Regions from separate parts of the Paenibacillus sp. M-152 genome, predicted to be linked through region 2. Evidence: a T-box and tRNA genes for the amino acid it is inferred to sense, from the RefSeq annotation. Region 2 holds a T-box; the other regions hold tRNA genes.

Region 1 (7,300 bases), 2.5 Mb from region 2:
ACCATCCCGCAAACAGCAGGGCTATTTTTCATACTAGCCTTCGGGACGTTGTTACACTGGCGGCTCCGTATGTATTTTCAATATCGTCAGTTCGTTCCGGACGAGGCGGAAGTCCGCATCTGACCAACCGATATTTAACGTGCATACTCGCATGTTGCTGTGTAGACCCAAAAGACCCCTTCTCCTAACAGGAGGTCGTGTCTTTTGGGTCTTTTTAGTCTATCAGGGGCCAATTCATTAAGGTGGTGCTTTTTGTTGTCGTTCTTGAAAACGTCTCACTCTCCCAAGGTTCTGCGGTCAGCTTGGGATTAACGCCTTGATGCCATGCTGCCTGGACGCCGGGCGCTAGGCACTTACTGGGAGCTCTGCTTTGTAAACAGCACGCTGCCGTTTGTGTTATTCTGCGGAGCATAAGCGCCATCCCAGGTGATAAAGAAGCTTGCTCCAGTGTAGACTTCATTCAGGGCGTTGTTCCAAAGCGAATAATCGAATTCCTTGAGCTGATTATTGTTGCGATCCACATGGTCGCCACCCACGGCTGGTCCAATTTCGCAAAAGCCGTAAGTTTTGCCAAGTCCTTTGATGTCATTGTAAGCCATCTTGATTTCATTGTCATTGGACGGATCATCGCTGTAAGCATCGATGCCAATCCATGTGACATAGCTAGAGCCGGGGTAATAAGCAGCCGCGTTAGCTCCTTTATTTGGGGCATAGACAAAATTGACGTTGGACATGCCATTGGTCGTCACGATGTAATTGTACAAATTGATGTACAGGTTCTTATAGTCTGTCGTATTCTTGTTTCCCCACCAGAACCAGCCTCCGTTCATTTCATGGAAGGGTCTGTAGTAAACGGGGGATGAGTTAAACTTTTGCAGACCGGTCACAACATTGTCAACCTGGGCCTTATAATTTTGTAGCCATGCGGGGCTGGACGAATTGATGGATGAAATGTCTGTATTGGCCAAGATATTAAAATCGGAATCAGACATTGGGGCGTTTACATTTCCACCCTGAGGATTGGGCATGTGGGTGGAAACGGTGACGATTTTCCCCAGGTCTTGGATGACGGAGGCGCTATTAGAGGTAATGGAGGCTGCATCGGTGCCCCCCTGGTTCCAGTTCAGCAGATCATAGGAGACAATGTCAGGGTTGTAGGTCCAGACAGGGCTGGTGTTTACACTTCCGTCATAGCCCAGGAACATGCCTGTATAGTTGATATTGCTCTCCGCGCCTGCCGTTATTGGTAGCGAGAATAATAGTGCAGCCCCGGTCAGGGCGCTGATCAAGCTCTTCGTTTTCTTGAATGAATTCATATTGGTTATCCTCCTAATGTTTATATCTTGCTGCTTGTAATCGCAAGGCTTATGGTCAATCACTTCATCCAGCAACTTTTATCATTCTTATTGTCCATAAACATAACCTCCGTTTTTCCTCAATTCTGAGTTCCGTAATGAGTCTTTTTTCTAGTACACCCCTCCTGTTCAATAAGACAATTCTGATTCGCAACCTACATATTTTTCGTTTTAGCGAGTTGATCTCCATTTGCCTAAAGGAATACACTTTTGCGACCCTCAATTATATCGACATCAAGGAAAAAGGTTGAAATAGTTCTATTAGATCAAAAATTAATTCGTATAACAATAAATAAACAACCTTCGCAAAGTGTGGTAGAGACTAAGTGTGTAATAAAGGAAATCTTTTTATTTCACTCTTATGAATTCGGATTCAAATTATTGCTATTTTTGGACTATATAGAAGATTCATAATCACACACTTAACGTATCCTGTTATCAGTAGCCTAGAAAATAAACACACGTGCAGAATAGTTAGCAACGGTGGATCACTAGCGTCTATTAGAACTAAACTGATCACTCTGAAAACATAGCGTTTATTTTCTTTAAAATGTTGGCTTGGCACTCATGAAACAAAAAAACCGATATTCGGCCTTTGGGCCAAATTCGGTTTTTAGAGGTGAAACTATTATTCACCAGTTTCCTATTCTTCTTCCTGCGATTTATGTCGAATAATGTAATGCCATTACTCCGTTTCGTTCCAGCATTCGTACAACCAAACAATCAGGAAATGGTCTAACAAAGCTTGTACTCACCAACTCTATTCAAAGTGGGACGGATCCAAAGAAATCAAATCTTCAGAGAAATCATACAACTACAATCGTGCTATCGAGTTATGGGATTGGAGCTCCGAGCGACTTGAATTAGAAAAGGAGTTTTAAAATAGTGGGGCAACTAACGGGGTATGTTAGCTTAGTAAGGACGATGAGTAGCCAGTCTGTGTAAATCCATGAAGTATAACAATTGCAATCTCATCGATTTAGACTATAATGTTCTAACTCTTGAGCTTTATTGACTAGAACACGATATTTTTTAAAAGTACAAAAAAAAGAGATGGCATAAGCCGTCTCTTTTTTCATCTATAGAAAGCGGGTGATGGGAATCGAACCCACGCTACCAGCTTGGAAGGCTGGAGTTCTACCATTGAACTACACCCGCAAAAAAATGGTCGGGATGACACGATTTGAACATGCGACCCCCTGGTCCCAAACCAGGTGCTCTACCAAGCTGAGCTACATCCCGTAATAGATGCCGGTGAGAGGACTCGAACCTCCACGGTTTCCCTCACGATTTTGAGTCGCGCGCGTCTGCCAATTCCGCCACACCGGCTTATGAAGTTAATGGCGCGCCCTGAGAGATTCGAACTCCCGGCCTTTTGATTCGTAGTCAAACGCTCTATCCAGCTGAGCTAAGGGCGCAAATATGGAGCGGACGACGGGAATCGAACCCGCGACCCTCGCCTTGGCAAGGCGATGCTCTACCGCTGAGCCACGTCCGCAAAAACAATATGCGCGTGGAGGGACTTGAACCCCCACGTCAAAGACGCTAGATCCTAAGTCTAGTGCGTCTGCCAATTCCGCCACACGCGCATACAATGATAATGGTGAGCCATGAAGGACTCGAACCTTCGACACCCTGATTAAAAGTCAGGTGCTCTACCAACTGAGCTAATGGCTCTTAATGGCTGGGGATATAGGATTTGAACCTATGCATGACGGAGTCAAAGTCCGTTGCCTTACCGCTTGGCTAATCCCCATTATGTATTTAACAGGGCGATCAATGGGCCTTGGACCCACGAATGCCGTAGCCACAATTCGGTACGTTAATCCATTCGTCACGACCACCATAATAATAAAACTGGTGGAGGATGATGGATTCGAACCACCGAACCCGTAAGGGAGCAGATTTACAGTCTGATGCGTTTGGCCACTTCGCTAATCCTCCAAAATGGTGCCGGCGAGAGGACTTGAACCCCCAACCTACTGATTACAAGTCAGTTGCTCTACCAGTTGAGCTACACCGGCATATTAAGTTAAATGGCGGAACTGACGGGATTCGAACCCGCGATCTCCTGCGTGACAGGCAGGCATGTTAGGCCTCTACACCACAGTTCCAGAGGCATTTCTAATAGGAAATTAATTGCGGGGGCAGGATTTGAACCTACGACCTTCGGGTTATGAGCCCGACGAGCTACCGAACTGCTCCACCCCGCGACATTAAAGGTATCTCTCAATATTATTCATGGTGGAGGCTGAGGGGATCGAACCCCCGACCCTCTGCTTGTAAGGCAGATGCTCTCCCAGCTGAGCTAAGCCTCCATACTACTATGACCCGTAGGGGATTCGAACCCCTGTTACCTCCGTGAAAGGGAGGTGTCTTAACCCCTTGACCAACGGGCCACATATCTATTATAAGAGCTGGCGGAGAGAGAGGGATTCGAACCCTCGAGACGCTTTTGGCGCCTACACGATTTCCAATCGTGCTCCTTCGGCCAACTCGGACACCTCTCCATATGGCTCCCCGAACAGGACTCGAACCTGTGACAACTCGATTAACAGTCGAGTGCTCTACCAACTGAGCTATCAGGGAATATTGGTGGAGCCAAGGGGGATCGAACCCCTGACCTCCTGCGTGCAAGGCAGGCGCTCTCCCAGCTGAGCTATAGCCCCATCTTAGAAATAACCATTAAAATTCTGATTATGTAGAGGTTAGTCTTACAGGCGAAAAAAAATCCCCAGAGAAGGGGCTTATGCTTGGCGGCGTCCTACTCTCCCAGGACCCTGCGGTCCAAGTACCATCGGCGCTGGAGGGCTTAACGGTCGTGTTCGGGATGGGTACGTGTGGAACCCCTCCGCTATCGCCACCAAACATGAATTTGCCTCGCAAATTCTAACTTCAAGGTTACACCTTGAAAACTGGATCCGAAACTTCCTTGCGTCTTATCTTTAGGATAAGCCCTCGACCGATTAGTATTGGTCAGCTCCATGCATTACTGCACTTCCACCCCCAACCTATCTACCTCGTCGTCTTCAAGGGGTCTTACATACTGGGAAATCTCATCTTGAGGGGGGCTTCACGCTTAGATGCTTTCAGCGCTTATCCCTTCCGTACATAGCTACCCAGCGGTGCTCCTGGCGGAACAACTGGTACACCAGCGGTACGTCCATCCCGGTCCTCTCGTACTAAGGACAGCTCCTCTCAAATTTCCTACGCCCACGACAGATAGGGACCGAACTGTCTCACGACGTTCTGAACCCAGCTCGCGTACCGCTTTAATGGGCGAACAGCCCAACCCTTGGGACCTACTTCAGCCCCAGGATGCGATGAGCCGACATCGAGGTGCCAAACCTCCCCGTCGATGTGGACTCTTGGGGGAGATAAGCCTGTTATCCCCAGGGTAGCTTTTATCCGTTGAGCGATGGCCCTTCCATGCGGTACCACCGGATCACTAAGCCCGACTTTCGTCCCTGCTCGACTTGTAGGTCTCGCAGTCAAGCTCCCTTCTGCCTTTGCACTCTTCGAATGATTTCCAACCATTCTGAGGGAACCTTGGGGCGCCTCCGTTACTCTTTAGGAGGCGACCGCCCCAGTCAAACTGCCCACCTGACACTGTCCTCGCACCGGATCACGGTACCAAGTTAGAACCTAGATACGATCAGGGTGGTATCCCAAGGATGCCTCCCTTCAAGCTGGCGCTCAAAGTTCAACGGCTCCCACCTATCCTGTACAGATCGTACCCAAATTCAATATCAAGCTGCAGTAAAGCTCCATGGGGTCTTTCCGTCTTGTCGCGGGTAACCTGCATCTTCACAGGTATTAAAATTTCACCGGATCTCTCGTTGAGACAGCGCCCAAGTCGTTACGCCATTCGTGCGGGTCAGAATTTACCTGACAAGGAATTTCGCTACCTTAGGACCGTTATAGTTACGGCCGCCGTTTACTGGGGCTTCGGTTCATAGCTTCGCCCGAAGGCTTACCACTCCCCTTAACCTTCCAGCACCGGGCAGGCGTCAGCCCGTATACTTCGCCTTGCGGCTTCGCACAGACCTGTGTTTTTGCTAAACAGTCGCTTGGGCCTTTTCACTGCGGCCCCCTCGGGCTATTCACCCTACCGAGGCACCCCTTCTCCCGAAGTTACGGGGTCATTTTGCCGAGTTCCTTAACGAGAGTTCTTCCGCGCGCCTTAGAATTCTCTTCTCGCCTACCTGTGTCGGTTTGCGGTACGGGCACCTTCTCCTGGCTAGAGGCTTTTCTTGGCAGTCTGAGATCATGACCTTCGCTACTATAATTTTCGCTCCCCATCACAGCCCAGCCTTACGATGTGCGGATTTGCCTACACATCAGCCTCACTGCTTAGACGGACATCCATCAGTCCGCGTCACTACCCTACTGCGTCACCCCATCGCTCATCACGGATTACGGTGGTACAGGAATTTCTACCTGTTGTCCTTCGACTACGCCTATCGGCCTCGCCTTAGGTCCCGACTTACCCTGAGCGGACGAACCTTCCTCAGGAACCCTTAGGCTTTCGGCGGATCTGATTCTCACAGATCTTTTCGTTACTCATACCGGCATTCTCACTTGAATGCAGTCCAGCGCTCCTTCCGGTACACCTTCAACCCGCATTCAACGCTCCCCTACCCCTGATGCAATGCATCAAGCCATAGCTTCGGTGGTGTGTTTAGCCCCGTTACATTTTCGGCGCAGAGTCACTCGACCAGTGAGCTATTACGCACTCTTTCAATGGTGGCTGCTTCTAAGCCAACATCCTGGTTGTCTGTGCAACTCCACATCCTTTCCCACTTAACACACACTTGGGGACCTTAGCTGATGGTCTGGGCTGTTTCCCTTTCGACAATGGATCTTAGCACTCACTGTCTGACTCCCGGAACTAAATCTATGGCATTCGGAGTTTGACTGAGCTTGGTAACCCTTGCGGGCCCCGCACCCAATCAGTGCTCTACCTCCACGATTCTTTTTTCCGAGGCTAGCCCTAAAGCTATTTCGGGGAGAACCAGCTATCTCCGGGTTCGATTGGAATTTCTCCGCTACCCCCACCTCATCCCCGCATTTTTCAACATGCGTGGGTTCGGGCCTCCAGTGCGTGTTACCGCACCTTCACCCTGGACAGGGGTAGATCACCCGGTTTCGGGTCTACGTCCACGTACTCAGTCGCCCTATTCAGACTCGCTTTCGCTGCGGCTTCAGCTCTTCACCTTAACCTTGCACGGGAACGTAACTCGCCGGTTCATTCTACAAAAGGCACGCCATCACCCATAGATCGGGCTCTGACTTCTTGTAAGCACACGGTTTCAGGATCTATTTCACTCCCCTTCCGGGGTGCTTTTCACCTTTCCCTCACGGTACTGCTTCACTATCGGTCGCCAGGGAGTATTTAGCCTTGGCAGATGGTCCTGCCGGATTCATACGGGGTTTCACGTGCCCCGCACTACTCGGGATCCGTCTCGGAGGGAACAAGTTTTGAACTACAGGGCTTTTACCTTCTCTGGCGGGCCTTTCCAGACCTCTTCATCTAACCGGTTCCTTTGTAACTCCATGTGAGACGTCCCACAACCCCAAGGAGCAAGCTCCTTGGTTTGGGCTAATCCGCGTTCGCTCGCCGCTACTGACGGAATCACTATTGTTTTCTCTTCCTCAGGGTACTTAGATGTTTCAGTTCCCCTGGTCTGCCTCTCACTCACCTATGAATTCAGTGAGTAGTGACTGTCGATGAAGACAGCCGGGTTTCCCCATTCGGACATCCCCGGATCAAAGCTTGCTTACAGCTCCCCGAGGCTTTATCGTTGTTCGCCACGTCCTTCGTCGGCTCCTGGCGCCTAGGCATCCTCCGTGTGCTCTTTGTAGCTTAACCTAGACTTTTCTTTCGCAGAAAGAAAATGTCGATGTTTAATAAGAAAATGATTTTTGCTACAAGCAAAATATCT
Region 2 (7,300 bases):
TACCATTCGTTATCTTGTGCCTGATCGTGTACATGACTATATTACAAGGGGCGGTTTGTATGAAGTACAGCCGTGAGCAGCTAATGGAAGCCGTATCTGGTCAGATGCCTGAAAAACGCTGGAAACACACGCTGGGTGTTATGCATACCTCTGTGGAGCTTGCAAAACGTTATGGAGCAGACCCGGATAAGGCGGAACTGGCGGCTATTTTGCATGATGTGGCGAAATATTGGCCTGTTCAACAGATGGAAGAAGTGATTCGTAACTATCCTGAATGTGATCAGGAGCTATTGGAGCATGACAAGCAGCTCTGGCATTCAGAGGTAGGGTACTGCGTTGCAGCAAGAGATTACGGAGTGGATGATCCGGAAATAAGGAACGCAATCCGCTGGCATACATCAGGACGTGTAGGTATGAGCCTGCTGGACAAAGTCGTGTGTTTGGCTGATTACATCGAACCAGGGCGGGATTTCCCCGGGGTTGAACATATCCGCAAACAGGCAAAGAAAAGTTTGGAGCAGGGCCTTATTGCTGGATTTGACTCTACAATTTCATTGTTGCTGGAAAAGCAAAAGGTTATTTTTCCGCTGACGGTCTTGTCGCGCAATGACTTGATTCAACAGCTAAAACAGAAAAAAACGGAGGTTCATGAATGACCCTAACGAATGAGAAATTAATGCAAACGGCGGTTGAGGCCGCTAATGATAAAAAGGCAATGAATATTGTCGCATTGGATTTGCGTGGAGTATCGCTAGTCGCGGATTATTTTGTAATCTGCCACGGTAATTCGGATACACAAGTACAGGCGATTGTAACCGAAATTCGCAAACGCGCTCATGATGAAGGTGTAGCCATCAAAGGAATCGAAGGAATGGATTCCGCTCGCTGGGTTCTAATGGATTTGGGAGATGTTGTAGTGCATGTCTTCCATCGCGACGAACGCGAATATTACAACATTGAACGACTCTGGTCGGATGCTAAGGTTGTGGAGAAGGTATGAGTTTGATCGCTGGTACTTATGTCACCATTATGGTGGATCGTGAAGTATCGCCTTTCGGCTACTTCCTTACCGTCGGCGAGCAGGATGTGTTGCTGCATTATACGGAGCTGACTCGTGAAATCGAGGTGGGTGAACGGCTGGAGGTATTTATCTTCCACGATACAGAGGACCGTTTGGCTGCAACTATGAAAAAACCGTTCTTGTCTTTGGGAGAAATGGCAAAGCTCGAGGTGGCCGATGTGCATCCGCGTTTGGGATGTTTCCTGGAGATGGGACTGGGTCGTCAACTTTTGCTGCCGATTCGTGAGTTGCCAGAAAACCGGGATCTGCATCCTCGTGTGGGTGACTACGTGTATGCCATTATGGAGCATGACAAACAAGGCAGACTGCGAGCTAAGCTGGCAGGGGAGCAGGAACTGGCTCCATTGTGCTTCCATGCTCCTAGTTCGTGGCTTAATACATGGGTGCAGGCGACGGTGTACAAGCCGCTTCAGATGGGCACATTCGTCCTGGTGGACGGGGGTGTGCTTGGTTTTGGTGCAATAGGGATGATTCATTCCTCGGAACGTAACCGCATGCTTCGCTTGGGCGAGGAGGTTAAGGTACGGGTCACGCTTGTTCGCGAAGATGGTCGGGTCAATCTGGCGATGTCGCCACGCAAGGAAGTAGGCCGTGATGAGGATGCGGATCGGTTAATTGCATTTCTGAAGGAACGTCCGGGTGGCGGCATGCCATATTCTGACGCAACGCCGCCGGATATTATCAAACAACGGTTTGGTATCAGTAAATCCGCCTTCAAGCGTGCGATGGGCAAGCTGATGAAGGAAGGACTGGTTACACAAAAAGAAAACTGGACCTACCTGGTGGAGACAATGCCTAAACCGAAGGACGGGAATGGGGAATAAAAGATGGTTTCTTACCGCAAGTTTGCCTATGTGTATGATGAGCTAATGCAGGACATGCCGTACCCGGACTGGTTGCGCTTTGCACGGCAGGCTTGGGATCGATACGGTATGCCACATACAGTGGCAGAGCTGGGCTGCGGAACGGGCTCAATTACGATTCCACTGGTTAACTCGGGCTTCGAGGTGGCTGGCATCGATTTATCCTCTGACATGCTGGCAGTAGCCCGTCGCAAAATGGAAACCACTCCTCAAGGACAGCGATTGTTTCGTGAGGGAAGCGTTCGCTGGATACAGCAGGATATGCGAGAATGGATTTTACCGGAGCCCGTGGATTCTGTCATTTCTTTTTGCGATTGCCTGAATTATTTACTTGAGGAAGAAGATATCATTTCTACTTTCCGCAGAACGTATGCTGGTCTGAAGCCTGGTGGAACCTTTCTATTTGATGTACATCACCCCCAGACTTTTTTGCGTTATGATGAAGAACAACCATTCGTACTGGATGAACGCTCTATCTCGTATATCTGGACATGCGCATTGGACACTCCACGTTGTGAAATTGAGCATCATCTCAGTATCTTTGCGAGAGCAGAACATGAAGGACGCGATCTGTACCAGCGTTTTGAGGAAATTCATGTACAGCGTGCTTATGATCCAGACTGGATGAAGGCAGAATTGTCCAAAGCGGGTTTTCGTGATGTGAAGGTATATGCAGATTTTGAATGGGTAGAAGCAGAAGATGACGCGGCGAGACTTTTCTATGTCGCTGTAAAATAGCCAGGAATCATTGGCCTAATATAGAAAAAGAAAGACGCTTTTCATGAAGTCATGAAGGGCGTCTTTTTGCACTCATATATTCACTTTATAGTTCAGCTGAAGTTCATCACCTGGTAAACCCCGAATTCCCCAATTATGTTTCGGGGTTTCAAATATAGTAATCTCAAGATCCTGTGGAGAAATCCCCAAAAGTTCGTTAATTCTTTGAAATAATAGGTTGATGAGTTGCTTCTTAGCTTCTATCGTTCTGCCTTCAAAGATACTGATCTCAATAATGGTGTACGCCTCGGAGCGACCATCGGCGTATATAAAGTCTTCATGATTCATAGGGAAGAAACGATGAAACCTTTTGTTTGGAGGATAGTTGAACGCATCCACCACGGCAGAGTGAATTACCTCTGAAAGTTGCTTTTTGATCGGATTTAGCTTTTCTTTGATCCCGAAAATTTTAATCTGTGCCATGTCTCAGCTCACCTTTCTTATCTCATCTCAACTTGAATTATTGGAACTTGGAGTTATTATAAAACATTCGTATTCATGTGTCATGGACAACTAGTATGAAGATGGGGTTTAGTATCAAATGTAGTCTTTATTTGACTTTTTTCGCGGTTTTCAATATAATAGTGCCATTATTAACGGTTAAACAATCGCTGATGAGGAATAGTAGTTTTGACTGGACATGTAGAGAGCCGGCGGGTGGTGCAAGCCGGTTGACAGTGCAAAGCGAACTCACCTCGGAGATATGCGTCCAACGCAGGAAAGCACTATATCGGTGTTAGCATCCTGTTATTAACACGCATCGGATCACCTCCGTTATCAGGTGTAAAGGGAGTAGAATGCGAAGAACGCTTTCTGCTAACTAGGGTGGTACCACGGGAATATAACCTCTCGTCCCTAGCGCTGACACGCTACGGGATGCAGAGGTTTTTTTGTTGCATACCGTTTGAGGAGGAAAAGACAATGACAGACACACAGCCGAAGCACGGCTATCAGCCGCAAAGTATTGAACCAAAATGGCAAAAATATTGGGATGAGAACAAGACGTTCCGCACTGGGGAAGAGCCGGGCAAACCGAAGTTTTATGCTTTGGATATGTTTCCGTACCCGTCTGGAGCTGGTCTGCATGTAGGCCATCCGGAGGGATACACAGCTACAGATATTGTTTCACGTTATAAAAGAATGCGTGGCTACAACGTGCTGCATCCGATGGGTTGGGACGCCTTTGGTCTGCCTGCCGAGCAGCATGCGCTGGATACAGGTGAGCACCCACGCGAAATTACGGTAAAGAACGTAAACAACTTCCGCCGTCAAATCAAATCACTTGGCTTTTCATACGACTGGGATCGTGAAATCAGTACAACTGATCCTGATTATTACAAATGGACACAGTGGATCTTCATCCAGCTGTATAAGCGCGGTCTCGCTTATGTAGCTGAAGTGCCTGTTAACTGGTGTCCAGCACTGGGAACAGTACTGGCGAATGAAGAAGTAATTGACGGTAAGAGCGAGCGTGGCGGCCATCCGGTTATCCGCAAACCAATGCGTCAATGGATGCTGAAAATTACGGAATACGCGGATCGTTTGCTGGATGATTTGGAGGAGCTGGACTGGTCCGAGAGTATTAAGGATATGCAGCGGAACTGGATTGGTAAGTCTACCGGTGCAGAGGTTCATTTCCCAATTGAAGGCTATGACGAGCAACTCACAGTATTTACAACCCGTCCAGATACGCTGTTCGGCGCAAGCTACTGTGTGCTGGCCCCTGAGCAGGAATTGGTGGATATGATTACTACACCTGAGCAAAAGGACGCTGTACAACAGTATCGTGAACAAGCTGCTCGGAAAAGCGACTTGGAGCGCACGGATCTTGCCAAAGATAAAACAGGCGTATTCACAGGAGCTTATGCAGTGAATCCGGTGAACGGCGAAAAGCTGCCAATCTGGATTGCGGACTATGTACTAGCAGGCTACGGAACAGGTGCAATTATGGCAGTGCCGGGTCATGATACACGTGACTGGGAATTTGCTAAGAAGTTCGGATTGAAAATTACTGAGGTCGTTCAAGGTGGAGACGTGGACAAAGAGCCATACACCGAGGATGGCCCGCATGTCAATTCAGGCTTGCTGAATGGACTCACCAATGAGGAAGCTATTCCGAAAATGATCGAATGGCTAGAAGCTGAGGGTAAAGGACAGGGCAAAGTTACCTATCGTCTGCGTGACTGGCTGTTCAGCCGCCAACGCTATTGGGGCGAGCCGATTCCAGTAATTCATCTAGAAGATGGAACGATCAAAACGGTTCCTGAGGATCAACTGCCGCTCGTACTGCCAGAGATGGACAATATTAAGCCTTCAGGTACAGGTGAATCCCCGCTGGCGAATGCGACAGATTGGGTAGAAATCGTTGATCCTGAGACAGGTATGAAAGCACGTCGTGAGACAAATACGATGCCGCAATGGGCAGGAAGCTGCTGGTACTACCTGCGCTTTATTGATCCGAAAAATGATAAAGAGCTTGTATCCAAAGAGAAACAGCGCGAATGGATGCCTGTTGATCTGTATATTGGCGGAGCGGAACATGCGGTTCTTCACTTGCTGTATGCCCGTTTCTGGCACAAAGTACTGTATGATATCGGCGTAGTGGAAACTAAAGAGCCTTTCTATAAGCTGGTCAACCAGGGTATGATTTTGGGCAACAACAATGAAAAAATGAGTAAATCACGCGGTAATGTCATCAATCCTGACGATATTGTAAATACGTTTGGCGCCGATACGCTGCGTATTTATGAGATGTTTATGGGACCGCTGGAAGCAACCAAGCCATGGAATGAGAATGGCGTTGAGGGAGCGCATCGTTTTCTGTCCCGCGTATGGCGCCTGTTTGTTTCCGAGGATGGTAGCCTGAACGAAAAAATTAAAAATGACGGCGGTAGTGACGAGTTCAAACGCACCTGGCATAAAACACTGAAAAAGGTAACTGAGGACCTGGACGCATTGCGTTTCAATACAGCAATCAGCCAGCTGATGATCTTCACCAATGATGCATACAAAGCAGACCTTCTGCCGCGTGCAGCGATGGAAAACTTCGTGCAAATGCTGTCTCCGCTTGCACCGCATCTGGCCGAGGAACTGTGGCAGCTGCTGGGACACAACGAGAGCATTACGTACGCGGCTTGGCCTGCCTATGATGAAGCATGGACGGTGGACGCTGAAGTGGAAATTGTCATCCAGATGAATGGTAAAATTGTACAGCGTGCAACGATTGCCAAAGATCTTGATGCCAAAGCGATGGAAGCCTTTGCTTTGTCGCTGGACAGCGTTCAGGAAGCACTGGCTGGTAAAACGGTTCGCAAGGTAATTGCTGTTCCTGGTAAGCTGGTTAATATTGTTGCCGGTTAATCGGCTTTAGGCCGAAGGAGACATCTATCTTTTGCATGTCTTCTTCATACTTGTTGTGCGTGGCCCGTATTAGCTCAGGGAAGACACTATGCAGGCTGATTTCCAACAATGCGAGAGCTTCGGCGGTGATCCCTCCGGGAACCGCTACTCTTGCTTGTAACTCGGCTGGTGTCATCCCGCCTTCCGTGAGCAGCTTTCCAGTACCGATGATCATTTCACCGGCCAATGCGCATAGTTCCGTACGGTCTATACCCGTAGCTTGAACTGCGGCTTGAATCCACTGGTCCATAAAAAAGGCCAAGAAAGCAGGGCCGCAACTCGAAAAATCCGATGTGATCCGTGTATGAGACTCTTTAACCCGAATTGGTCTGCTGATGTGGGACATAAGCTCTTCCAGAAGGGAGCGATCCTCCTCTGTAATCCGGTTTCCATGGATGCATAGTGAGGCTCCGCTTCCAATCTGGTGAGTGATACTCGGAATAATTTTGGACACTTTGGCTTTCAGTGCATGCTCCAAAATACGGATCTGTACTGGACTTGTGATAGAAACGACGATCTGCTCTTCTGTAATGACGTTGCGTATTTCATCCGTTACGGTTTTTGATTCCAGCGGCTTCACGCAGATAAATAGAATATCGCTTTCCGCTGCCGTCTCACGGTTGCTTTGAGCTGCATGCAAACCTGGATAACGACGGGCTAGCTCGGCTACCTTGGAATACGTTCGGTTGCTTGCTAATATTTGCTGCGGTTTGAGTGCGTCCGAATGAATAAAAGATTCAATTAGCAGACTTCCCATGCTGCCAGTCCCGATAAATCCAACTTTCATTGTTCAACGTCCTCCTTTCATACTTTGCGGTATAGACGCTGTGCTGTCATTCTTCTTAGTGTATGCACTTGGTCTTGGCCGACATGACGAATTTTATGTCTGAACACATTAGATCATGCTTGGGGCCGCACCACTCTTTGTATAAATGCTCACAGCGAGACCGTATGGAGGTGTTTACAAACCTCCGGTTTGACGGAAATTGGACAGATTTGCTCTGTTAGATTGAGACGCTGGTCTTCAGTCGCTTCAATTCCGAAATCCATGTGGAGTAGGGGACGATACGAAAAATGAAACGCGTATGGACAGGAATGGCAATAACGCTTGCTGTAATCGGGAGTGGACTTATTTTGTTTGCCGGAGGGCAGCACTCTGAGCCACAAGAAGAATGGAGTT
Region 3 (7,300 bases), 2.3 Mb from region 2:
CTTGACTGCGAGACCTACAAGTCGAGCAGGGACGAAAGTCGGGCTTAGTGATCCGGTGGTACCGCATGGAAGGGCCATCGCTCAACGGATAAAAGCTACCCTGGGGATAACAGGCTTATCTCCCCCAAGAGTCCACATCGACGGGGAGGTTTGGCACCTCGATGTCGGCTCATCGCATCCTGGGGCTGAAGTAGGTCCCAAGGGTTGGGCTGTTCGCCCATTAAAGCGGTACGCGAGCTGGGTTCAGAACGTCGTGAGACAGTTCGGTCCCTATCTGTCGTGGGCGTAGGAAATTTGAGAGGAGCTGTCCTTAGTACGAGAGGACCGGGATGGACGTACCGCTGGTGTACCAGTTGTTCCGCCAGGAGCACCGCTGGGTAGCTATGTACGGAAGGGATAAGCGCTGAAAGCATCTAAGCGTGAAGCCCCCCTCAAGATGAGATTTCCCAATTAGTAAGACCCCTTGAAGACGACGAGGTAGATAGGTTGGGGGTGGAAGTGCAGTAATGCATGGAGCTGACCAATACTAATCGGTCGAGGGCTTATCCTAAGATAAAGCGCAATAAGTTTCGGATCCAGTTTTCAAGGTGTAACCTTGAAGTTAGAATTTGCGAGGCAAATTCATGTTTGGTGGCGATAGCGGAGGGGTTCCACACGTACCCATCCCGAACACGACCGTTAAGCCCTCCAGCGCCGATGGTACTTGGACCGCAGGGTCCTGGGAGAGTAGGACGCCGCCAAGCAAAGTCCTTTAAAGGATGATAAAATTATAAATTAGGGCCTTTAGCTCAGCTGGTTAGAGCGCACCCCTGATAAGGGTGAGGTCGGTGGTTCGAGTCCACTAAGGCCCACCATTTCTAGATTGACTAAAAGTATGGGGCTATAGCTCAGCTGGGAGAGCGCCTGCCTTGCACGCAGGAGGTCAGGGGTTCGATCCCCCTTGGCTCCACCAATATTCCCTGATAGCTCAGTTGGTAGAGCACTCGACTGTTAATCGAGTTGTCACAGGTTCGAGTCCTGTTCGGGGAGCCATATTTTTAATACTTCTGAATTTTATATATAAGGTGGCGGCGTAGCTCAGCTGGCTAGAGCGTACGGTTCATACCCGTGAGGTCGGGGGTTCGATCCCCTCTGCCGCTACTCGGAGAGATACCCAAGTGGCTATAAGGGGACCCTCTGCTAAGGGGTTAGACTGCGAAAGTGGTGCGAGGGTTCGAATCCCTCTCTCTCCGCCATAAATTTATTAAATCAGAATTCATTTTGTAAGGCCCGTTGGTCAAGGGGTTAAGACACCTCCCTTTCACGGAGGTAACAGGGGTTCGAATCCCCTACGGGTCATAATATGGAGGCTTAGCTCAGCTGGGAGAGCATCTGCCTTACAAGCAGAGGGTCGGGGGTTCGATCCCCTCAGCCTCCACCATATTTTATATCGCGGGGTGGAGCAGTTCGGTAGCTCGTCGGGCTCATAACCCGAAGGTCGTAGGTTCAAATCCTGCCCCCGCAATTAATTTCCTATTGGAAATGCCTCTGGAACTGTGGTGTAGAGGCCTAACATGCCTGCCTGTCACGCAGGAGATCGCGGGTTCGAATCCCGTCAGTTCCGCCATTTAAATGCATATAGTACGAACTATATGGTATAGTTATAAAATTAAATATGGCTCGGTAGCTCAGTCGGTAGAGCAGAGGACTGAAAATCCTCGTGTCGGCGGTTCGATTCCGTCCCGAGCCACCTTTCAAGTGGGAATTGGTAATGTGCCGGTGTAGCTCAATTGGTAGAGCAACTGACTTGTAATCAGTAGGTTGGGGGTTCAAGTCCTCTCGCCGGCACCATTTTGGAGGATTAGCGAAGTGGCCAAACGCATCAGACTGTAAATCTGCTCCCTTACGGGTTCGGTGGTTCGAATCCATCATCCTCCACCAGTTTTATAATCATATGGCGGTCGTGGCGAAGTGGTTAACGCACCGGACTGTGACTCCGGCATTCGTGGGTTCAAGCCCCATCGGCCGCCCTTTGATTCTTAATTTAATGGGGATTAGCCAAGCGGTAAGGCAACGGACTTTGACTCCGTCATGCATAGGTTCAAATCCTATATCCCCAGCCATTAAGAGCCATTAGCTCAGTTGGTAGAGCACCTGACTTTTAATCAGGGTGTCGAAGGTTCGAGTCCTTCATGGCTCACCATTTATAAATTATTTTGCGGTCGTGGCGGAATTGGCAGACGCGCACGGTTCAGGTCCGTGTGGGCTAACCCCCCGTGGAGGTTCGAGTCCTCTCGACCGCACCATATTTTGCGGACGTGGCTCAGCGGTAGAGCATCGCCTTGCCAAGGCGAGGGTCGCGGGTTCGATTCCCGTCGTCCGCTCCATTATCCATACGGCGCCATAGCCAAGTGGTAAGGCAAAGCTCTGCAAAAGCTTCATCCCCAGTTCAAATCTGGGTGGCGCCTTAACTGCTCATTATGGAATTTAATATGCGCCCTTAGCTCAGCTGGATAGAGCGTTTGACTACGAATCAAAAGGCCGGGAGTTCGAATCTCTCAGGGCGCGCCATTTCTTAAAAAATGTATAATGTCGGGATGTAGCTCAGCTTGGTAGAGCACCTGGTTTGGGACCAGGGGGTCGCATGTTCAAATCGTGTCATCCCGATACTGATTTGCGGGTGTAGTTCAATGGTAGAACTCCAGCCTTCCAAGCTGGTAGCGTGGGTTCGATTCCCATCACCCGCTTTTTGCTATAGCGGATTCTTGTTGCCTCAGTGGTGACACCTTATAAATAAAGAGAGCCTGTCTGGGGACAGAGCTCTCTCTTTTTTTTGTACATTTATATTCCATAGATTCCACAAAGTGATGGCTATTGTTAGTGCTTGCCATCGGTGTATCTCTCCTGTTCCTGCAGGGGGATACACCGATAACTGATCTAGTGCACAGATTTTACACTGGAATGGTTAGTTGGATAGAGGTTCCCTGATTTGGAGCAGAAGTCATGCTCATGAAGCCGCCTACTCCTCTAGCTCGTTCTTCCATGCTGAACAATCCAACTCCCTCTCCTTTGGATTCTCCAGAGAAGCCCATACCCTCATCCCGAATAGTTACTTTTATTATTTCGTCTTGATCCTCTACATCAACGTATGCTTCTGCTACATCTGCGTATTTAGCCACATTCGTCAGTGCTTCTTGTACAATTCTATAGATTGCTATTTCTTTTCGGATATCAAGGCGTTTACGTAAAGTACATTGAAAATGCACTTCGATTCCGTAATGCGAACAGAAATTTTCAATATAAGTTCTTAGGGCCGGTACGACACCCAAATCATCCAAAACTGAGGGACGAAGTTCCCACGCTAAGCCGCGAACATCTTTAATGATATCAGTTACCTGTGTACGCAGATTTTCCAGAGTAGCACTGGGCTGTTCAGCTAGTTGGCTATCTAGTTGAATAATAAGTGAAAACAGGCTTTGACCAATCCCATCATGAAGCTCTCTTGAAAAGCGTTTACGCTCTTCCTCCTGTATTTGCATGACTTGCGTCATCATGGTCTGAAGCTCTGCCTCTACTTTTTTTAATTTAGTTACTTCATTACGGATCGCTAAGTACTGATAGGGTTTACCTTCCTCGTCCATAAATGGAACAATCGTAGTATTCACCCAGTAGTAGCTGTTATCTTTAGCACGATTTCGTATTTCTCCCTGCCATACCTCACCAGAACGGATCGTAGTCCACAGGTTCTTCATGAAGGCTCGAGTATGATAGCCCGAATTAATGAGACGATGATCCTGCCCGATCAATTCTTCACGACTATATTGCGAAATCTCACAGAACTTATCGTTTACGTACTGAATAATTCCTCGATGATCGGTCAGAGCAACGATGGAAGATGTATCTAGAGCAAATTTAAGATTGGATAACTGGTGGAGAGAACTACGAAGTACATGGAGAAAAGGAGAATCTGGTATATGAATTTCCAAATCATTCAGTAGTTTATCGGTTGACTCCCCAAAGGCGGGCTGCAGTAAAAGGTTAGAAGGTTCATTCATAATGGAGCAACCCCTTTTTCAGTGCAAATTTGACCAACTCAGGCCGTGTTTTCAAGTTAAGCTTCTCCATAAGGTTGCTTTTGTGGGACTCTACGGTTTTGACGCTAATCACCAGGTGTTCGGCAATTTCCTTGTTGGCATATCCTTTGGCTACCCACGATAGAATCTCTTTTTCCCGCTCAGACAGGGATTCATACGGTCCGGCTATGCCCTCTTGTTTGATTTTATCCAGATATTCACTCATCAGGCGTTTAGTTGCATTGGGATACAGATAGGCACTGCCTTCGGCCACAGACTGGATGGCAGCGAGTAATTCCTCATGAGGTGCACTTTTTAAAATATATCCAGATGCTCCGGCTTGAATGGCTCGGAACAGATATTCCTCATCATCATGCATTGTTAGAATAAGCACTTCTGTATCTGGCAACTGTTTTTTTAATTCGGTGGTTGCCGTGAGGCCATCTTTGCCAGGTGGCATACTAAAATCCATGAGCACGACATTAGGTTGTAGCTCCACCGCTTTGCGGATTGCTTCATCCCCGTCTGCTGCATCTCCTACTACCTTAATACCGTTTTTGCCGTCCAATAGGGCCATGAGGCCAGAACGTACGACAACATGATCATCCACTACTAGTATACGAATCAATTAGTCATCCCCTCGAACGGTAAAAAACCGTGCGTTTTGTCATAATCATAGCAAATTTTAGGGATTTCAATCAACAGAGATAGTTAGATGAGCTGTTCATGTTCACTTATATTTATAATTTTATTTTTCTTCAAATATCAATCTATGGAGTGAGAGGGAGAGCACATAGCTGGCCAAGGCGATGAGCGACTTGAGTGGCCTTGGCTACATCAGAATCGGTGAATGTCCTCACATCACGGTTACCAACAAGTAGCACACCGTTTGGCAAGTCTCCTGTACTGGAAAAGGGAATGGCTACTGCAGAATGTAACTGTTCGGCCAGCATAAGCGCACATTCTTGACGTAAACGTATACTGCCTGATATTAAAGCGCTAACGGTTACGGTACGCCCCAGACGAACAGCCATCCCGGCAATCCCATGACCGACTTTAAAAGAGATAAGGCGATAGCGATTGTTTCGGCTGCCGGAGGCATAATACCAATGCAACTTACCCCCTGACCTGGACATAAATGCAAGTGCAGTGAGATCCCCATAAACATGATCTCGCAACTGGTTCAGTTCATTTCGCATTTCATCCGTTATTTGTAGCATAGAAGACACATCCTTTATCTTAACCAACTGTAGCTCTAATTTATTGTAATTCCGACAGGTACAAAAGTAATTCAGGGAACCCCCTGATCTATAGGCGCAGGAAACACTGACTTTTCATTAGACTGGGTAATCAATAAGAGGTGGGGCGATAAATGGGGCATTAGATAATCCTGGAAGTGATATTTATCACTGCAAATCAGGGAGTAGAGAGGTGCAAAATCAGGTGTTCTCCCGATAACAACCCAGGAATCAAAACATTATGATAAAGATATCAGGTAAACACGAGGAGGACGCTAATATGCAAGCCACTTGTATGGAACGGTTTAGGGACGAAACGCAGCGCACGGGGATTCAACTTTTTCTGACGGAAGAGCATTTTGAGCTATTAAAAGATATCATGTCCTGGAAGAAGGTAAAGGCAGGCGTTATGCTTTTTCGAGAGGGTGATGATGCGGAGCAGCTTTATTATATACATTCGGGTCATGTTAAACTCCGTAAATCGACAGAAGACGGTAAAGAATTGATTCTGACTATTCAGCACCAAGGCGATTTGATCGGGGAGTTTAGTGGGATAGATGGGGAAGAGTATAGTTGTACTGCAGAAACAGCCGATGTGTGTGAGTTAGGTGTTGTGCTTGTTAAGGACCTGGAGTCACTCCTGTCTAAGAACGGGGAAATGGCGCTTCAGTTCATACAGTGGATGGCAATGAAGCAACGAATTATGCAATCACGGTTTCGGGACTTACTGTTGTATGGTAAAACGGGGGCACTAGCGTCTACACTGATCCGTGCAAGTAATACATGTGGTGTAGCTGTGAAGGATGGCATTTTACTGAACATGAAGCTAAGTCACTCCGAACTGGGCGAGATGATTGGAGCAACGCGCGAAAGTGTGAATCGGATGCTGAGCTCGCTAAAAGAGCAGGGAACCTTGGATACGAGAGACGGAAAAATCGTCATTCATGACCTGAAGGTGTTGCGTGCCATGTGCTGTTGTCCTTCGTATGGCCAATGTGCCCATGAGGTTTGTAGGTTATAAAATGATGAGCATCGTTAGGCGGGGGGCTAAAAGACTCCGTCTAATTGTAAGTCTTCTGACAATAAGCAAATAAAAGGAACGAGTATTATAAATATCAAAAAAATCGACGACGCGTTTAGCGGCAAATCAACGATATAGTTTTTTTTAAAAGTAGTACATGTTGAAATAGCTGACTATTAGCAAATAAAATTCAGATATTGGATATTTGTAAAATATTACAAGTTGTATTCTGTAGTTGAAAATGGTATATTATTTGAGCTGACAACAAAACAGCCGTTTCGAAAAAGAATAACTAGGGCGAAACAATCTTCGAAAAGAAGAGAAAAAAATAACTCTTGCATTCTTGGAACGAACATGATATGATCTTATAGCTGCTGAAAAACGCAGCGAAAAAGAATTTGATCTTTGAAAACTGAACAACGAGTGAGTAAATTGATTTTGTTCGCAAAATCAACAATGAGATATTTTATCTCGTCAGTTTCAACATGAGCTAATCGCTCTTTCTATAAACCAACTTCGGTTGGTCTTTAATGGAGAGTTTGATCCTGGCTCAGGACGAACGCTGGCGGCGTGCCTAATACATGCAAGTCGAGCGGGGTTATGTAGAAGCTTGCTTCTAAATAACCTAGCGGCGGACGGGTGAGTAACACGTAGGCAACCTGCCCACAAGACAGGGATAACTACCGGAAACGGTAGCTAATACCCGATACATCCTTTTCCTGCATGGGAGAAGGAGGAAAGACGGAGCAATCTGTCACTTGTGGATGGGCCTGCGGCGCATTAGCTAGTTGGTGGGGTAATGGCCTACCAAGGCGACGATGCGTAGCCGACCTGAGAGGGTGATCGGCCACACTGGGACTGAGACACGGCCCAGACTCCTACGGGAGGCAGCAGTAGGGAATCTTCCGCAATGGGCGAAAGCCTGACGGAGCAACGCCGCGTGAGTGATGAAGGTTTTCGGATCGTAAAGCTCTGTTGCCAGGGAAGAA
Region 4 (7,300 bases), 510 kb from region 2:
GACCTAAGGCGAGGCCGATAGGCGTAGTCGAAGGACAACAGGTAGAAATTCCTGTACCACCGTAATCCGTGATGAGCGATGGGGTGACGCAGTAGGGTAGTGACGCGGACTGATGGATGTCCGTCTAAGCAGTGAGGCTGATGTGTAGGCAAATCCGCACATCGTAAGGCTGGGCTGTGATGGGGAGCGAAAATTATAGTAGCGAAGGTCATGATCTCAGACTGCCAAGAAAAGCCTCTAGCCAGGAGAAGGTGCCCGTACCGCAAACCGACACAGGTAGGCGAGAAGAGAATTCTAAGGCGCGCGGAAGAACTCTCGTTAAGGAACTCGGCAAAATGACCCCGTAACTTCGGGAGAAGGGGTGCCTCGGTAGGGTGAATAGCCCGAGGGGGCCGCAGTGAAAAGGCCCAAGCGACTGTTTAGCAAAAACACAGGTCTGTGCGAAGCCGCAAGGCGAAGTATACGGGCTGACGCCTGCCCGGTGCTGGAAGGTTAAGGGGAGTGGTAAGCCTTCGGGCGAAGCTATGAACCGAAGCCCCAGTAAACGGCGGCCGTAACTATAACGGTCCTAAGGTAGCGAAATTCCTTGTCAGGTAAATTCTGACCCGCACGAATGGCGTAACGACTTGGGCGCTGTCTCAACGAGAGATCCGGTGAAATTTTAATACCTGTGAAGATGCAGGTTACCCGCGACAAGACGGAAAGACCCCATGGAGCTTTACTGCAGCTTGATATTGAATTTGGGTACGATCTGTACAGGATAGGTGGGAGCCGTTGAACCTTGAGCGCCAGCTTGAGAGGAGGCATCCTTGGGATACCACCCTGATCGTATCTAGGTTCTAACTTGGTACCGTAATCCGGTGCGAGGACAGTGTCAGGTGGGCAGTTTGACTGGGGCGGTCGCCTCCTAAAGAGTAACGGAGGCGCCCCAAGGTTCCCTCAGAATGGTTGGAAATCATTCGAAGAGTGCAAAGGCAGAAGGGAGCTTGACTGCGAGACCTACAAGTCGAGCAGGGACGAAAGTCGGGCTTAGTGATCCGGTGGTACCGCATGGAAGGGCCATCGCTCAACGGATAAAAGCTACCCTGGGGATAACAGGCTTATCTCCCCCAAGAGTCCACATCGACGGGGAGGTTTGGCACCTCGATGTCGGCTCATCGCATCCTGGGGCTGAAGTAGGTCCCAAGGGTTGGGCTGTTCGCCCATTAAAGCGGTACGCGAGCTGGGTTCAGAACGTCGTGAGACAGTTCGGTCCCTATCTGTCGTGGGCGTAGGAAATTTGAGAGGAGCTGTCCTTAGTACGAGAGGACCGGGATGGACGTACCGCTGGTGTACCAGTTGTTCCGCCAGGAGCACCGCTGGGTAGCTATGTACGGAAGGGATAAGCGCTGAAAGCATCTAAGCGTGAAGCCCCCCTCAAGATGAGATTTCCCAATGAGTAAGACCCCTTGAAGACGACGAGGTAGATAGGTTGGGGGTGGAAGTGCAGTAATGCATGGAGCTGACCAATACTAATCGGTCGAGGGCTTATCCTAAAGATAAGGCGCAAGGAAGTTTCGGATCCAGTTTTCAGGGTGTAACCTTGAAATTAGAATTTGCGAGGCAAATTCATGTTTGGTGGCGATAGCGGAGGGGTTCCACACGTACCCATCCCGAACACGACCGTTAAGCCCTCCAGCGCCGATGGTACTTGGACCGCAGGGTCCTGGGAGAGTAGGACGCCGCCAAGCGAGTTTTGTAATTATTATTCCCTGATAGCTCAGTTGGTAGAGCACTCGACTGTTAATCGAGTTGTCACAGGTTCGAGTCCTGTTCGGGGAGCCATATGGAGAGGTGTCCGAGTTGGCCGAAGGAGCACGATTGGAAATCGTGTAGGCGCCAAAAGCGTCTCGAGGGTTCGAATCCCTCTCTCTCCGCCAGAATTATTTTATAGTATGGCCCGTTGGTCAAGGGGTTAAGACACCTCCCTTTCACGGAGGTAACAGGGGTTCGAATCCCCTACGGGTCATAGTAGTATGGAGGCTTAGCTCAGCTGGGAGAGCATCTGCCTTACAAGCAGAGGGTCGGGGGTTCGATCCCCTCAGCCTCCACCATTTATTTTTAATAGACTTCCCTACTATTGCCGCGGGATGGAGCAGTTCGGTAGCTCGTCGGGCTCATAACCCGAAGGTCGCAGGTTCAAATCCTGCTCCCGCAACCAATTAACTTTTTAATGAAAATTATTATGGAACTGTGGTGTAGAGGCCTAACATGCCTGCCTGTCACGCAGGAGATCGCGGGTTCGAATCCCGTCAGTTCCGCCATTTTCACAAAGTTACATTACCCTGTTGGGAGCCATTAGCTCAGTTGGTAGAGCACCTGACTTTTAATCAGGGTGTCGAAGGTTCGAGTCCTTCATGGCTCACCATTCATGTACTTATATGTCATGGATATAATTGTATTGCGGACGTGGCTCAGCGGTAGAGCATCGCCTTGCCAAGGCGAGGGTCGCGGGTTCGATTCCCGTCGTCCGCTCCATATTTGCGCCCTTAGCTCAGCTGGATAGAGCGTTTGACTACGAATCAAAAGGCCGGGAGTTCGAATCTCTCAGGGCGCGCCATTAACTTCATAAGCCGGTGTGGCGGAATTGGCAGACGCGCGCGACTCAAAATCGTGAGGGAAACCGTGGAGGTTCGAGTCCTCTCACCGGCATCTATTTCGGGATGTAGCTCAGCTTGGTAGAGCACCTGGTTTGGGACCAGGGGGTCGCATGTTCAAATCGTGTCATCCCGATTCAATAGGAAGTCGCTGGAAGCAGCGACTTTTTTGTTATTATCTTTTGTATAAATCAGTAATCTTAAGGTCACACTAACACAAAAAGTGGGACGGAAGGGATTACTGTGAAGCGATTAAGTTGGAAAAAACAGATGAAACGGCGCTGGAAACAGTGGAGAAGAACAGTGTGGGCATGTACTATTTTGGGTGCGGCTTGCTTACTGGCAGGGTTGGGTATTCTGTTTTCGAATCATATGCAGGCTATGCTGTCGCAACCACTGGCTACTACCGTTATGGCAGAGATGGAGGAGGAGTCACCAAATTATACTTCTACCGAAGACCGCTCCTCGCAGATGCAGCTATTGCAAAGTATTCATGCTTCCGGTATAAGCAGGAAGACCCGTTTGTTAACTACCTACGTATGTGGTACGGAGACCAATTCCTTGGGAACGTTAAGTTCACAACAACTGGAAAGTTTGCTGAAGCAACATCCCGATTGGAAGGGACGGCTTAATACTAAAGGAGAAGTGTGGCTGGAGCGCAGAGTGGAAGATTTGTCGGAGTCATGCAAAGAGCGTGCATATATGGGCTTAAGCACTGATGGACAGCTTACACTGTTTGAAGGGCTGCCTAAAAAGGAAAAAGTAATTCGTACTTTTTTTCAATTGGATATAGGGTCTATGGAGACGGCCTTGCCGGAAGGGGTATATAAACAACTTCAGCAGGGAATCCGTGTACAGGATATAAATGAGTATAACAGTGTAATCTCCACTTTTAGTGACTTCGCAGTGGAGCGAACACAGAGGGTATTAAAGCAGCATTATTGATTACAAGTACGAGACGTTAGGCTTTGCCCATGAGGTGAGGCTTGTAGCGTCTCTTTTTATGTTTTCACTCATGGTTAAACTTTTTCCTCTATTAGATACAAAGTTTTGTTATAATGAAAAGAACGACACATATGTTCGCTTTATATGGAATTTACTCATGTATAATAACGATAGTGCTAGCTGATGGTTAGTTAGGCATGTTTGAGCGATAGGGGAGAGGTTTTTTTGCGTTTTTTAGGAATTGATCCCGGTATTGCCATTGTGGGCTTCGGGTTTGTAGACAAGATAGGCAGTAAGGTGGTTCCTGTGCAATATGGCTGTATCCAGACGGAGGCCCATACACCGGAAGAAGACAGGTTGCTTCATGTGTATGAAGGCATGTTGCAATTAATTGATAAGTACAAGCCGGATGCGGTTGCATTGGAGAAGCTTTTTTTTAATCGCAACGTTACAACAGCCATGTCCGTGAGTCAGGCACGTGGGGTGCTGGTATTGGCTGCCAAGCAACGTAATTTGCCTATAGGGGAATACACGCCCATGCAGGTAAAGCAGGCTATTGTAGGGTATGGCAAGGCGGAGAAGAAGCAGGTACAGGAGATGGTTAGAATGTTTCTAAAGCTCCAGGCTGTGCCCAAACCGGATGATGTAGCGGATGCTTTGGCAGTGGCTATTTGCCATGCGCATTCCTATGGACTAAATTCAAAATTAAATGAGGTATTACGAAAATGATAGATTTCTTGCGTGGTTCTGTAGCTCACTTGGAAAATGAATATGTCGTTTTGGATGTGCAGGGTGTAGGGTATCGGGTATTTTGTCCGAATCCTTACGCCTTCGCCAAAACGGAAGGACCGGTGGTTATTTACACTCACCATCATGTAAGGGAAGATGCTATTTTACTGTTTGGGTTTGCAACCCGTGAGGAGCAGCAATTATTCCGTAAATTGATCGATGTGTCTGGTATTGGACCACGGGTGGCTCTTGGTATTTTGGGAGGCGGTACGCCTGCGCATGTGGTGACGGCGATTTATCAGGAGAATATCACATTTCTCACCAAATTACCGGGGATTGGTAAAAAGACGGCACAACGTATGATTCTAGATTTAAAAGACAAGCTGGACGGTATTGGGGCGTTAGGAATGGCTACCGGATTGTTTGCGGAGCCTGCTGTAGAAGAAGGCGAAGGTTCGTACTGGAGTGAGGCGCGTGAAGCGCTTAAAGCACTCGGTTACACGGATGCTGAGTTAGATAAGGTATGGAGCAAAATGAAGAAAGATGCGAAACCTGATGATTCTGCCGACATTTTGATGAAACGGGCTTTGCAACTGTTGTTTGCCGGATAGGACGCTGTTGTCCGTGAATAGAAATCTGGTAAAAAGAGGAGCGATGGATTGTGGATGACCGGATTATTTCCGCCAATTTGATGATGGAAGACCAGACGGCGGAGTTAAGCCTTCGCCCCCGTTATCTAAATGAATATATCGGGCAAAATCAGGTCAAGGAAAATCTGAAAGTATATATTGAAGCGGCCAAGATGCGTAAAGAAGCGTTGGACCATGTATTGTTGTACGGACCGCCCGGATTGGGTAAAACCACTTTGGCTAACATTATCGCCAATGAGTTAGGGGTTAATTTACGTACAACTTCAGGACCTGCAATTGAAAGACCGGGAGATTTGGCAGCATTGCTGACCAACCTTCAAGAGGGTGATGTTTTGTTCATTGATGAAATTCATCGCCTTCATCGTACAGTGGAAGAAGTCATGTATCCGGCGATGGAAGATTTTGCACTGGACATTATGATTGGCAAAGGCCCAAGTGCACGTTCAGTTCGTTTGGATTTACCGCCCTTTACTCTTATAGGTGCTACTACACGCGCTGGGTTGCTCTCTGCGCCATTGCGTGACCGATTTGGCGTTATTAGTCGATTAGAGTTTTATACAACAGACGAGCTGGCTTACATCGTGTCTAGGAATGCGGATATTATGGAAATCGAGATTGTCGGGGATGCGGCGGAGGAAATCGCATTGCGTTCACGGGGGACACCGCGGATTGCCAACCGACTGTTAAAAAGGGTACGTGATTTTGCCCAAGTTGCCGGAGACGGTATTATTCATTCAGAGTTGGCTGCAGAGGCACTAAAGAGACTTCAAATAGATCCACTTGGGCTGGATGAAATTGACCATAAAATGCTTAAGGCTATGATTCATTCATTCCGAGGCGGACCTGTAGGATTGGACACCATTGCTGCGACCATTGGTGAAGAGAGCCAGACGATTGAAGATGTGTACGAGCCTTATTTGTTACAAATTGGCCTTTTACAAAGAACACCTCGCGGACGAACGGTGACTCCGGCGGCATATGCTCACCTTGGAATTCCTATGCCAACAGACCCACGGTGACTAGGAAATTATAGTGCACTTTTAAAAATCATTGAGTGTTATTCGTAAGTATGACGATATGAAGTGGATTAGACAGATGAATTGAGCTAAGAAGTGTATAAGTCCGATTCAAGCGGGTTCAAATTTTAGTTTATTCCGCCGATGTATTTAAAGGGATAGACGCGGGTCGAGATCCCGATAAATCATGTAATATAAGTGCTAGTCAGCTAGAATTGGGGGAGCTAGAAATGAGTGGAGATACATTGAACCGAAATAAAAATTTCGGAGCGTGGACAGGCCGGCTCAAACGAGCAGCTTTGATTATGGTATTAGCTACAGCTTGCATACCTTGGCCTTCAGCTGTTCAGGCTGCTGCCGCCCAAGAGGATATTCGTGTAGTGATCTTTGCGGATCTAGGCAGCAAATATAAAGCGACAGTTCCCGCTGTAACTTTGAAATCATCAGGGAGCCTGAGTGTCGGACAGAACAGTGGGGGCAGCTTTCAGGCTTGGATGGGACTGCCAGACAGTACGGCTCGTTTTAGTGTAGACAGCTATCGAGTGAAGGTGCTTGAAGGAAATGAAGCGGCTGCGATAAAAGCGGCTCAAGCTCTGCAAAAGACTAATGATAAACCTACTGTTTTTATTGGTTCAAAAAACGGTGGCTCTGTCTATCAAGTGTATGCGGGATTATATGCTAGTGAACAGTCGGCACAGGCTGCCGTGCAACGGATTTCCTCAGCAACCGGAGCGCAGGCCGAAGTTAAGGGAAACAAACATTGGTCGACGGGAAGCTACGGAAGCGAGCAGGAGGCTAATCTCGTTCGCACGACAATTGCTGCCGCAGGTTTTGATGCTTTTACTGTAATTCAATCAAGAGGCCAGTATGCTGTATGGGTTGGAGAAGAAAGTAATGACAGTAAGCTGTCGGCCTTGAAAACAGAGCTGGAGAGCAAGCAGCCTAGACTCACCCTTTCCAAAGTGAATACTACTCAAACTGGTCTTATCCTAAGACAGGAAGCAGGAGTAACGACAGGCTCACAGGTGATGCCTCATTACATGCTAAGTGGCTCTAATAATAGCAGCAAGATAATTGTCAACGGCGGTAATAATGGAATCCAAGTGGTCGAAAGGTCACAGCGTACATATCGCGGCGACATGGAGATTGGCATATCGTCAGGACAGCTGGCGCTTGTGAATGAAGTCCCTTTGGAGCAGTATTTGTATTCCGTAGTTGGAGCAGAAGTCTATTCCTCATGGCCAGCTGAAGCGCTTAAGGCTCAAGCGGTAGCGGCTCGCAGTTATGCGCTTGCCCAAGGCAATCGGTTTCAGATCGGCAATGT

The links. The T-box of region 2 lies ahead of leuS (leucine--tRNA ligase). A T-box ahead of a tRNA ligase gene usually reads a tRNA of that ligase, here a tRNA-Leu.
Region 1: it has a tRNA-Leu gene. The T-box ahead of leuS (leucine--tRNA ligase) is inferred to sense a tRNA for this amino acid. The anticodon was not compared.
Region 3: it has a tRNA-Leu gene. The T-box ahead of leuS (leucine--tRNA ligase) is inferred to sense a tRNA for this amino acid. The anticodon was not compared.
Region 4: it has a tRNA-Leu gene. The T-box ahead of leuS (leucine--tRNA ligase) is inferred to sense a tRNA for this amino acid. The anticodon was not compared.

What each region holds. Positions count from the first base shown of each region.
Region 1 is NZ_CP034141.1:621,062-628,361, reverse strand. Features, by position in the region: gene EGM68_RS02870 (CcdC family protein) at 1-123, shown strand, start outside; gene EGM68_RS02865 (glycoside hydrolase family 26 protein) at 354-1,316, opposite strand; tRNA gene EGM68_RS02860 (tRNA-Gly) at 2,443-2,513, opposite strand; tRNA gene EGM68_RS02855 (tRNA-Pro) at 2,521-2,597, opposite strand; tRNA gene EGM68_RS02850 (tRNA-Leu) at 2,605-2,684, opposite strand; tRNA gene EGM68_RS02845 (tRNA-Arg) at 2,697-2,773, opposite strand; tRNA gene EGM68_RS02840 (tRNA-Gly) at 2,779-2,853, opposite strand; tRNA gene EGM68_RS02835 (tRNA-Leu) at 2,864-2,944, opposite strand; tRNA gene EGM68_RS02830 (tRNA-Lys) at 2,957-3,032, opposite strand; tRNA gene EGM68_RS02825 (tRNA-Gln) at 3,037-3,111, opposite strand; tRNA gene EGM68_RS02820 (tRNA-Tyr) at 3,214-3,299, opposite strand; tRNA gene EGM68_RS02815 (tRNA-Thr) at 3,304-3,379, opposite strand; tRNA gene EGM68_RS02810 (tRNA-Asp) at 3,393-3,469, opposite strand; tRNA gene EGM68_RS02805 (tRNA-Met) at 3,495-3,568, opposite strand; tRNA gene EGM68_RS02800 (tRNA-Val) at 3,598-3,673, opposite strand; tRNA gene EGM68_RS02795 (tRNA-Glu) at 3,683-3,754, opposite strand; tRNA gene EGM68_RS02790 (tRNA-Ser) at 3,774-3,865, opposite strand; tRNA gene EGM68_RS02785 (tRNA-Asn) at 3,869-3,944, opposite strand; tRNA gene EGM68_RS02780 (tRNA-Ala) at 3,949-4,024, opposite strand; rRNA gene rrf (5S ribosomal RNA) at 4,107-4,223, opposite strand; rRNA gene EGM68_RS02770 (23S ribosomal RNA) at 4,302-7,227, opposite strand.
Region 2 is NZ_CP034141.1:3,984,675-3,991,974, reverse strand. Features, by position in the region: gene nadD (nicotinate-nucleotide adenylyltransferase) at 1-76, shown strand, start outside; gene yqeK (bis(5'-nucleosyl)-tetraphosphatase (symmetrical) YqeK) at 60-656, shown strand; gene rsfS (ribosome silencing factor) at 653-1,000, shown strand; gene EGM68_RS17310 (CvfB family protein) at 997-1,905, shown strand; gene EGM68_RS17305 (class I SAM-dependent DNA methyltransferase) at 1,909-2,682, shown strand; gene EGM68_RS17300 (tautomerase family protein) at 2,755-3,144, opposite strand; T-box leader at 3,324-3,581, shown strand; gene leuS (leucine--tRNA ligase) at 3,643-6,081, shown strand; gene comER (late competence protein ComER) at 6,062-6,907, opposite strand; gene EGM68_RS17285 (ComEA family DNA-binding protein) at 7,195-7,300, shown strand, end outside.
Region 3 is NZ_CP034141.1:500,166-507,465, forward strand. Features, by position in the region: rRNA gene EGM68_RS02185 (23S ribosomal RNA) at 1-550, shown strand, start outside; rRNA gene rrf (5S ribosomal RNA) at 627-743, shown strand; tRNA gene EGM68_RS02195 (tRNA-Ile) at 778-854, shown strand; tRNA gene EGM68_RS02200 (tRNA-Ala) at 877-952, shown strand; tRNA gene EGM68_RS02205 (tRNA-Asn) at 957-1,032, shown strand; tRNA gene EGM68_RS02210 (tRNA-Met) at 1,067-1,140, shown strand; tRNA gene EGM68_RS02215 (tRNA-Ser) at 1,144-1,235, shown strand; tRNA gene EGM68_RS02220 (tRNA-Glu) at 1,267-1,338, shown strand; tRNA gene EGM68_RS02225 (tRNA-Val) at 1,345-1,420, shown strand; tRNA gene EGM68_RS02230 (tRNA-Met) at 1,431-1,504, shown strand; tRNA gene EGM68_RS02235 (tRNA-Asp) at 1,530-1,606, shown strand; tRNA gene EGM68_RS02240 (tRNA-Phe) at 1,657-1,729, shown strand; tRNA gene EGM68_RS02245 (tRNA-Thr) at 1,755-1,830, shown strand; tRNA gene EGM68_RS02250 (tRNA-Tyr) at 1,835-1,920, shown strand; tRNA gene EGM68_RS02255 (tRNA-His) at 1,937-2,009, shown strand; tRNA gene EGM68_RS02260 (tRNA-Gln) at 2,028-2,102, shown strand; tRNA gene EGM68_RS02265 (tRNA-Lys) at 2,107-2,182, shown strand; tRNA gene EGM68_RS02270 (tRNA-Leu) at 2,198-2,285, shown strand; tRNA gene EGM68_RS02275 (tRNA-Gly) at 2,292-2,366, shown strand; tRNA gene EGM68_RS02280 (tRNA-Cys) at 2,377-2,447, shown strand; tRNA gene EGM68_RS02285 (tRNA-Arg) at 2,474-2,550, shown strand; tRNA gene EGM68_RS02290 (tRNA-Pro) at 2,573-2,646, shown strand; tRNA gene EGM68_RS02295 (tRNA-Gly) at 2,656-2,726, shown strand; gene EGM68_RS02300 (PAS domain-containing sensor histidine kinase) at 2,931-4,034, opposite strand; gene EGM68_RS02305 (response regulator) at 4,027-4,680, opposite strand; gene EGM68_RS02310 (GAF domain-containing protein) at 4,823-5,272, opposite strand; gene EGM68_RS02315 (Crp/Fnr family transcriptional regulator) at 5,571-6,311, shown strand; rRNA gene EGM68_RS02320 (16S ribosomal RNA) at 6,839-7,300, shown strand, end outside.
Region 4 is NZ_CP034141.1:4,494,634-4,501,933, reverse strand. Features, by position in the region: rRNA gene EGM68_RS19615 (23S ribosomal RNA) at 1-1,535, shown strand, start outside; rRNA gene rrf (5S ribosomal RNA) at 1,614-1,730, shown strand; tRNA gene EGM68_RS19605 (tRNA-Asn) at 1,749-1,824, shown strand; tRNA gene EGM68_RS19600 (tRNA-Ser) at 1,828-1,919, shown strand; tRNA gene EGM68_RS19595 (tRNA-Glu) at 1,937-2,008, shown strand; tRNA gene EGM68_RS19590 (tRNA-Val) at 2,018-2,093, shown strand; tRNA gene EGM68_RS19585 (tRNA-Met) at 2,124-2,200, shown strand; tRNA gene EGM68_RS19580 (tRNA-Asp) at 2,227-2,303, shown strand; tRNA gene EGM68_RS19575 (tRNA-Lys) at 2,332-2,407, shown strand; tRNA gene EGM68_RS19570 (tRNA-Gly) at 2,443-2,517, shown strand; tRNA gene EGM68_RS19565 (tRNA-Arg) at 2,523-2,599, shown strand; tRNA gene EGM68_RS19560 (tRNA-Leu) at 2,612-2,691, shown strand; tRNA gene EGM68_RS19555 (tRNA-Pro) at 2,699-2,772, shown strand; gene EGM68_RS19550 (BofC C-terminal domain-containing protein) at 2,880-3,581, shown strand; gene ruvC (crossover junction endodeoxyribonuclease RuvC) at 3,807-4,310, shown strand; gene ruvA (Holliday junction branch migration protein RuvA) at 4,307-4,921, shown strand; gene ruvB (Holliday junction branch migration DNA helicase RuvB) at 4,972-5,979, shown strand; gene EGM68_RS19530 (SpoIID/LytB domain-containing protein) at 6,207-7,300, shown strand, end outside.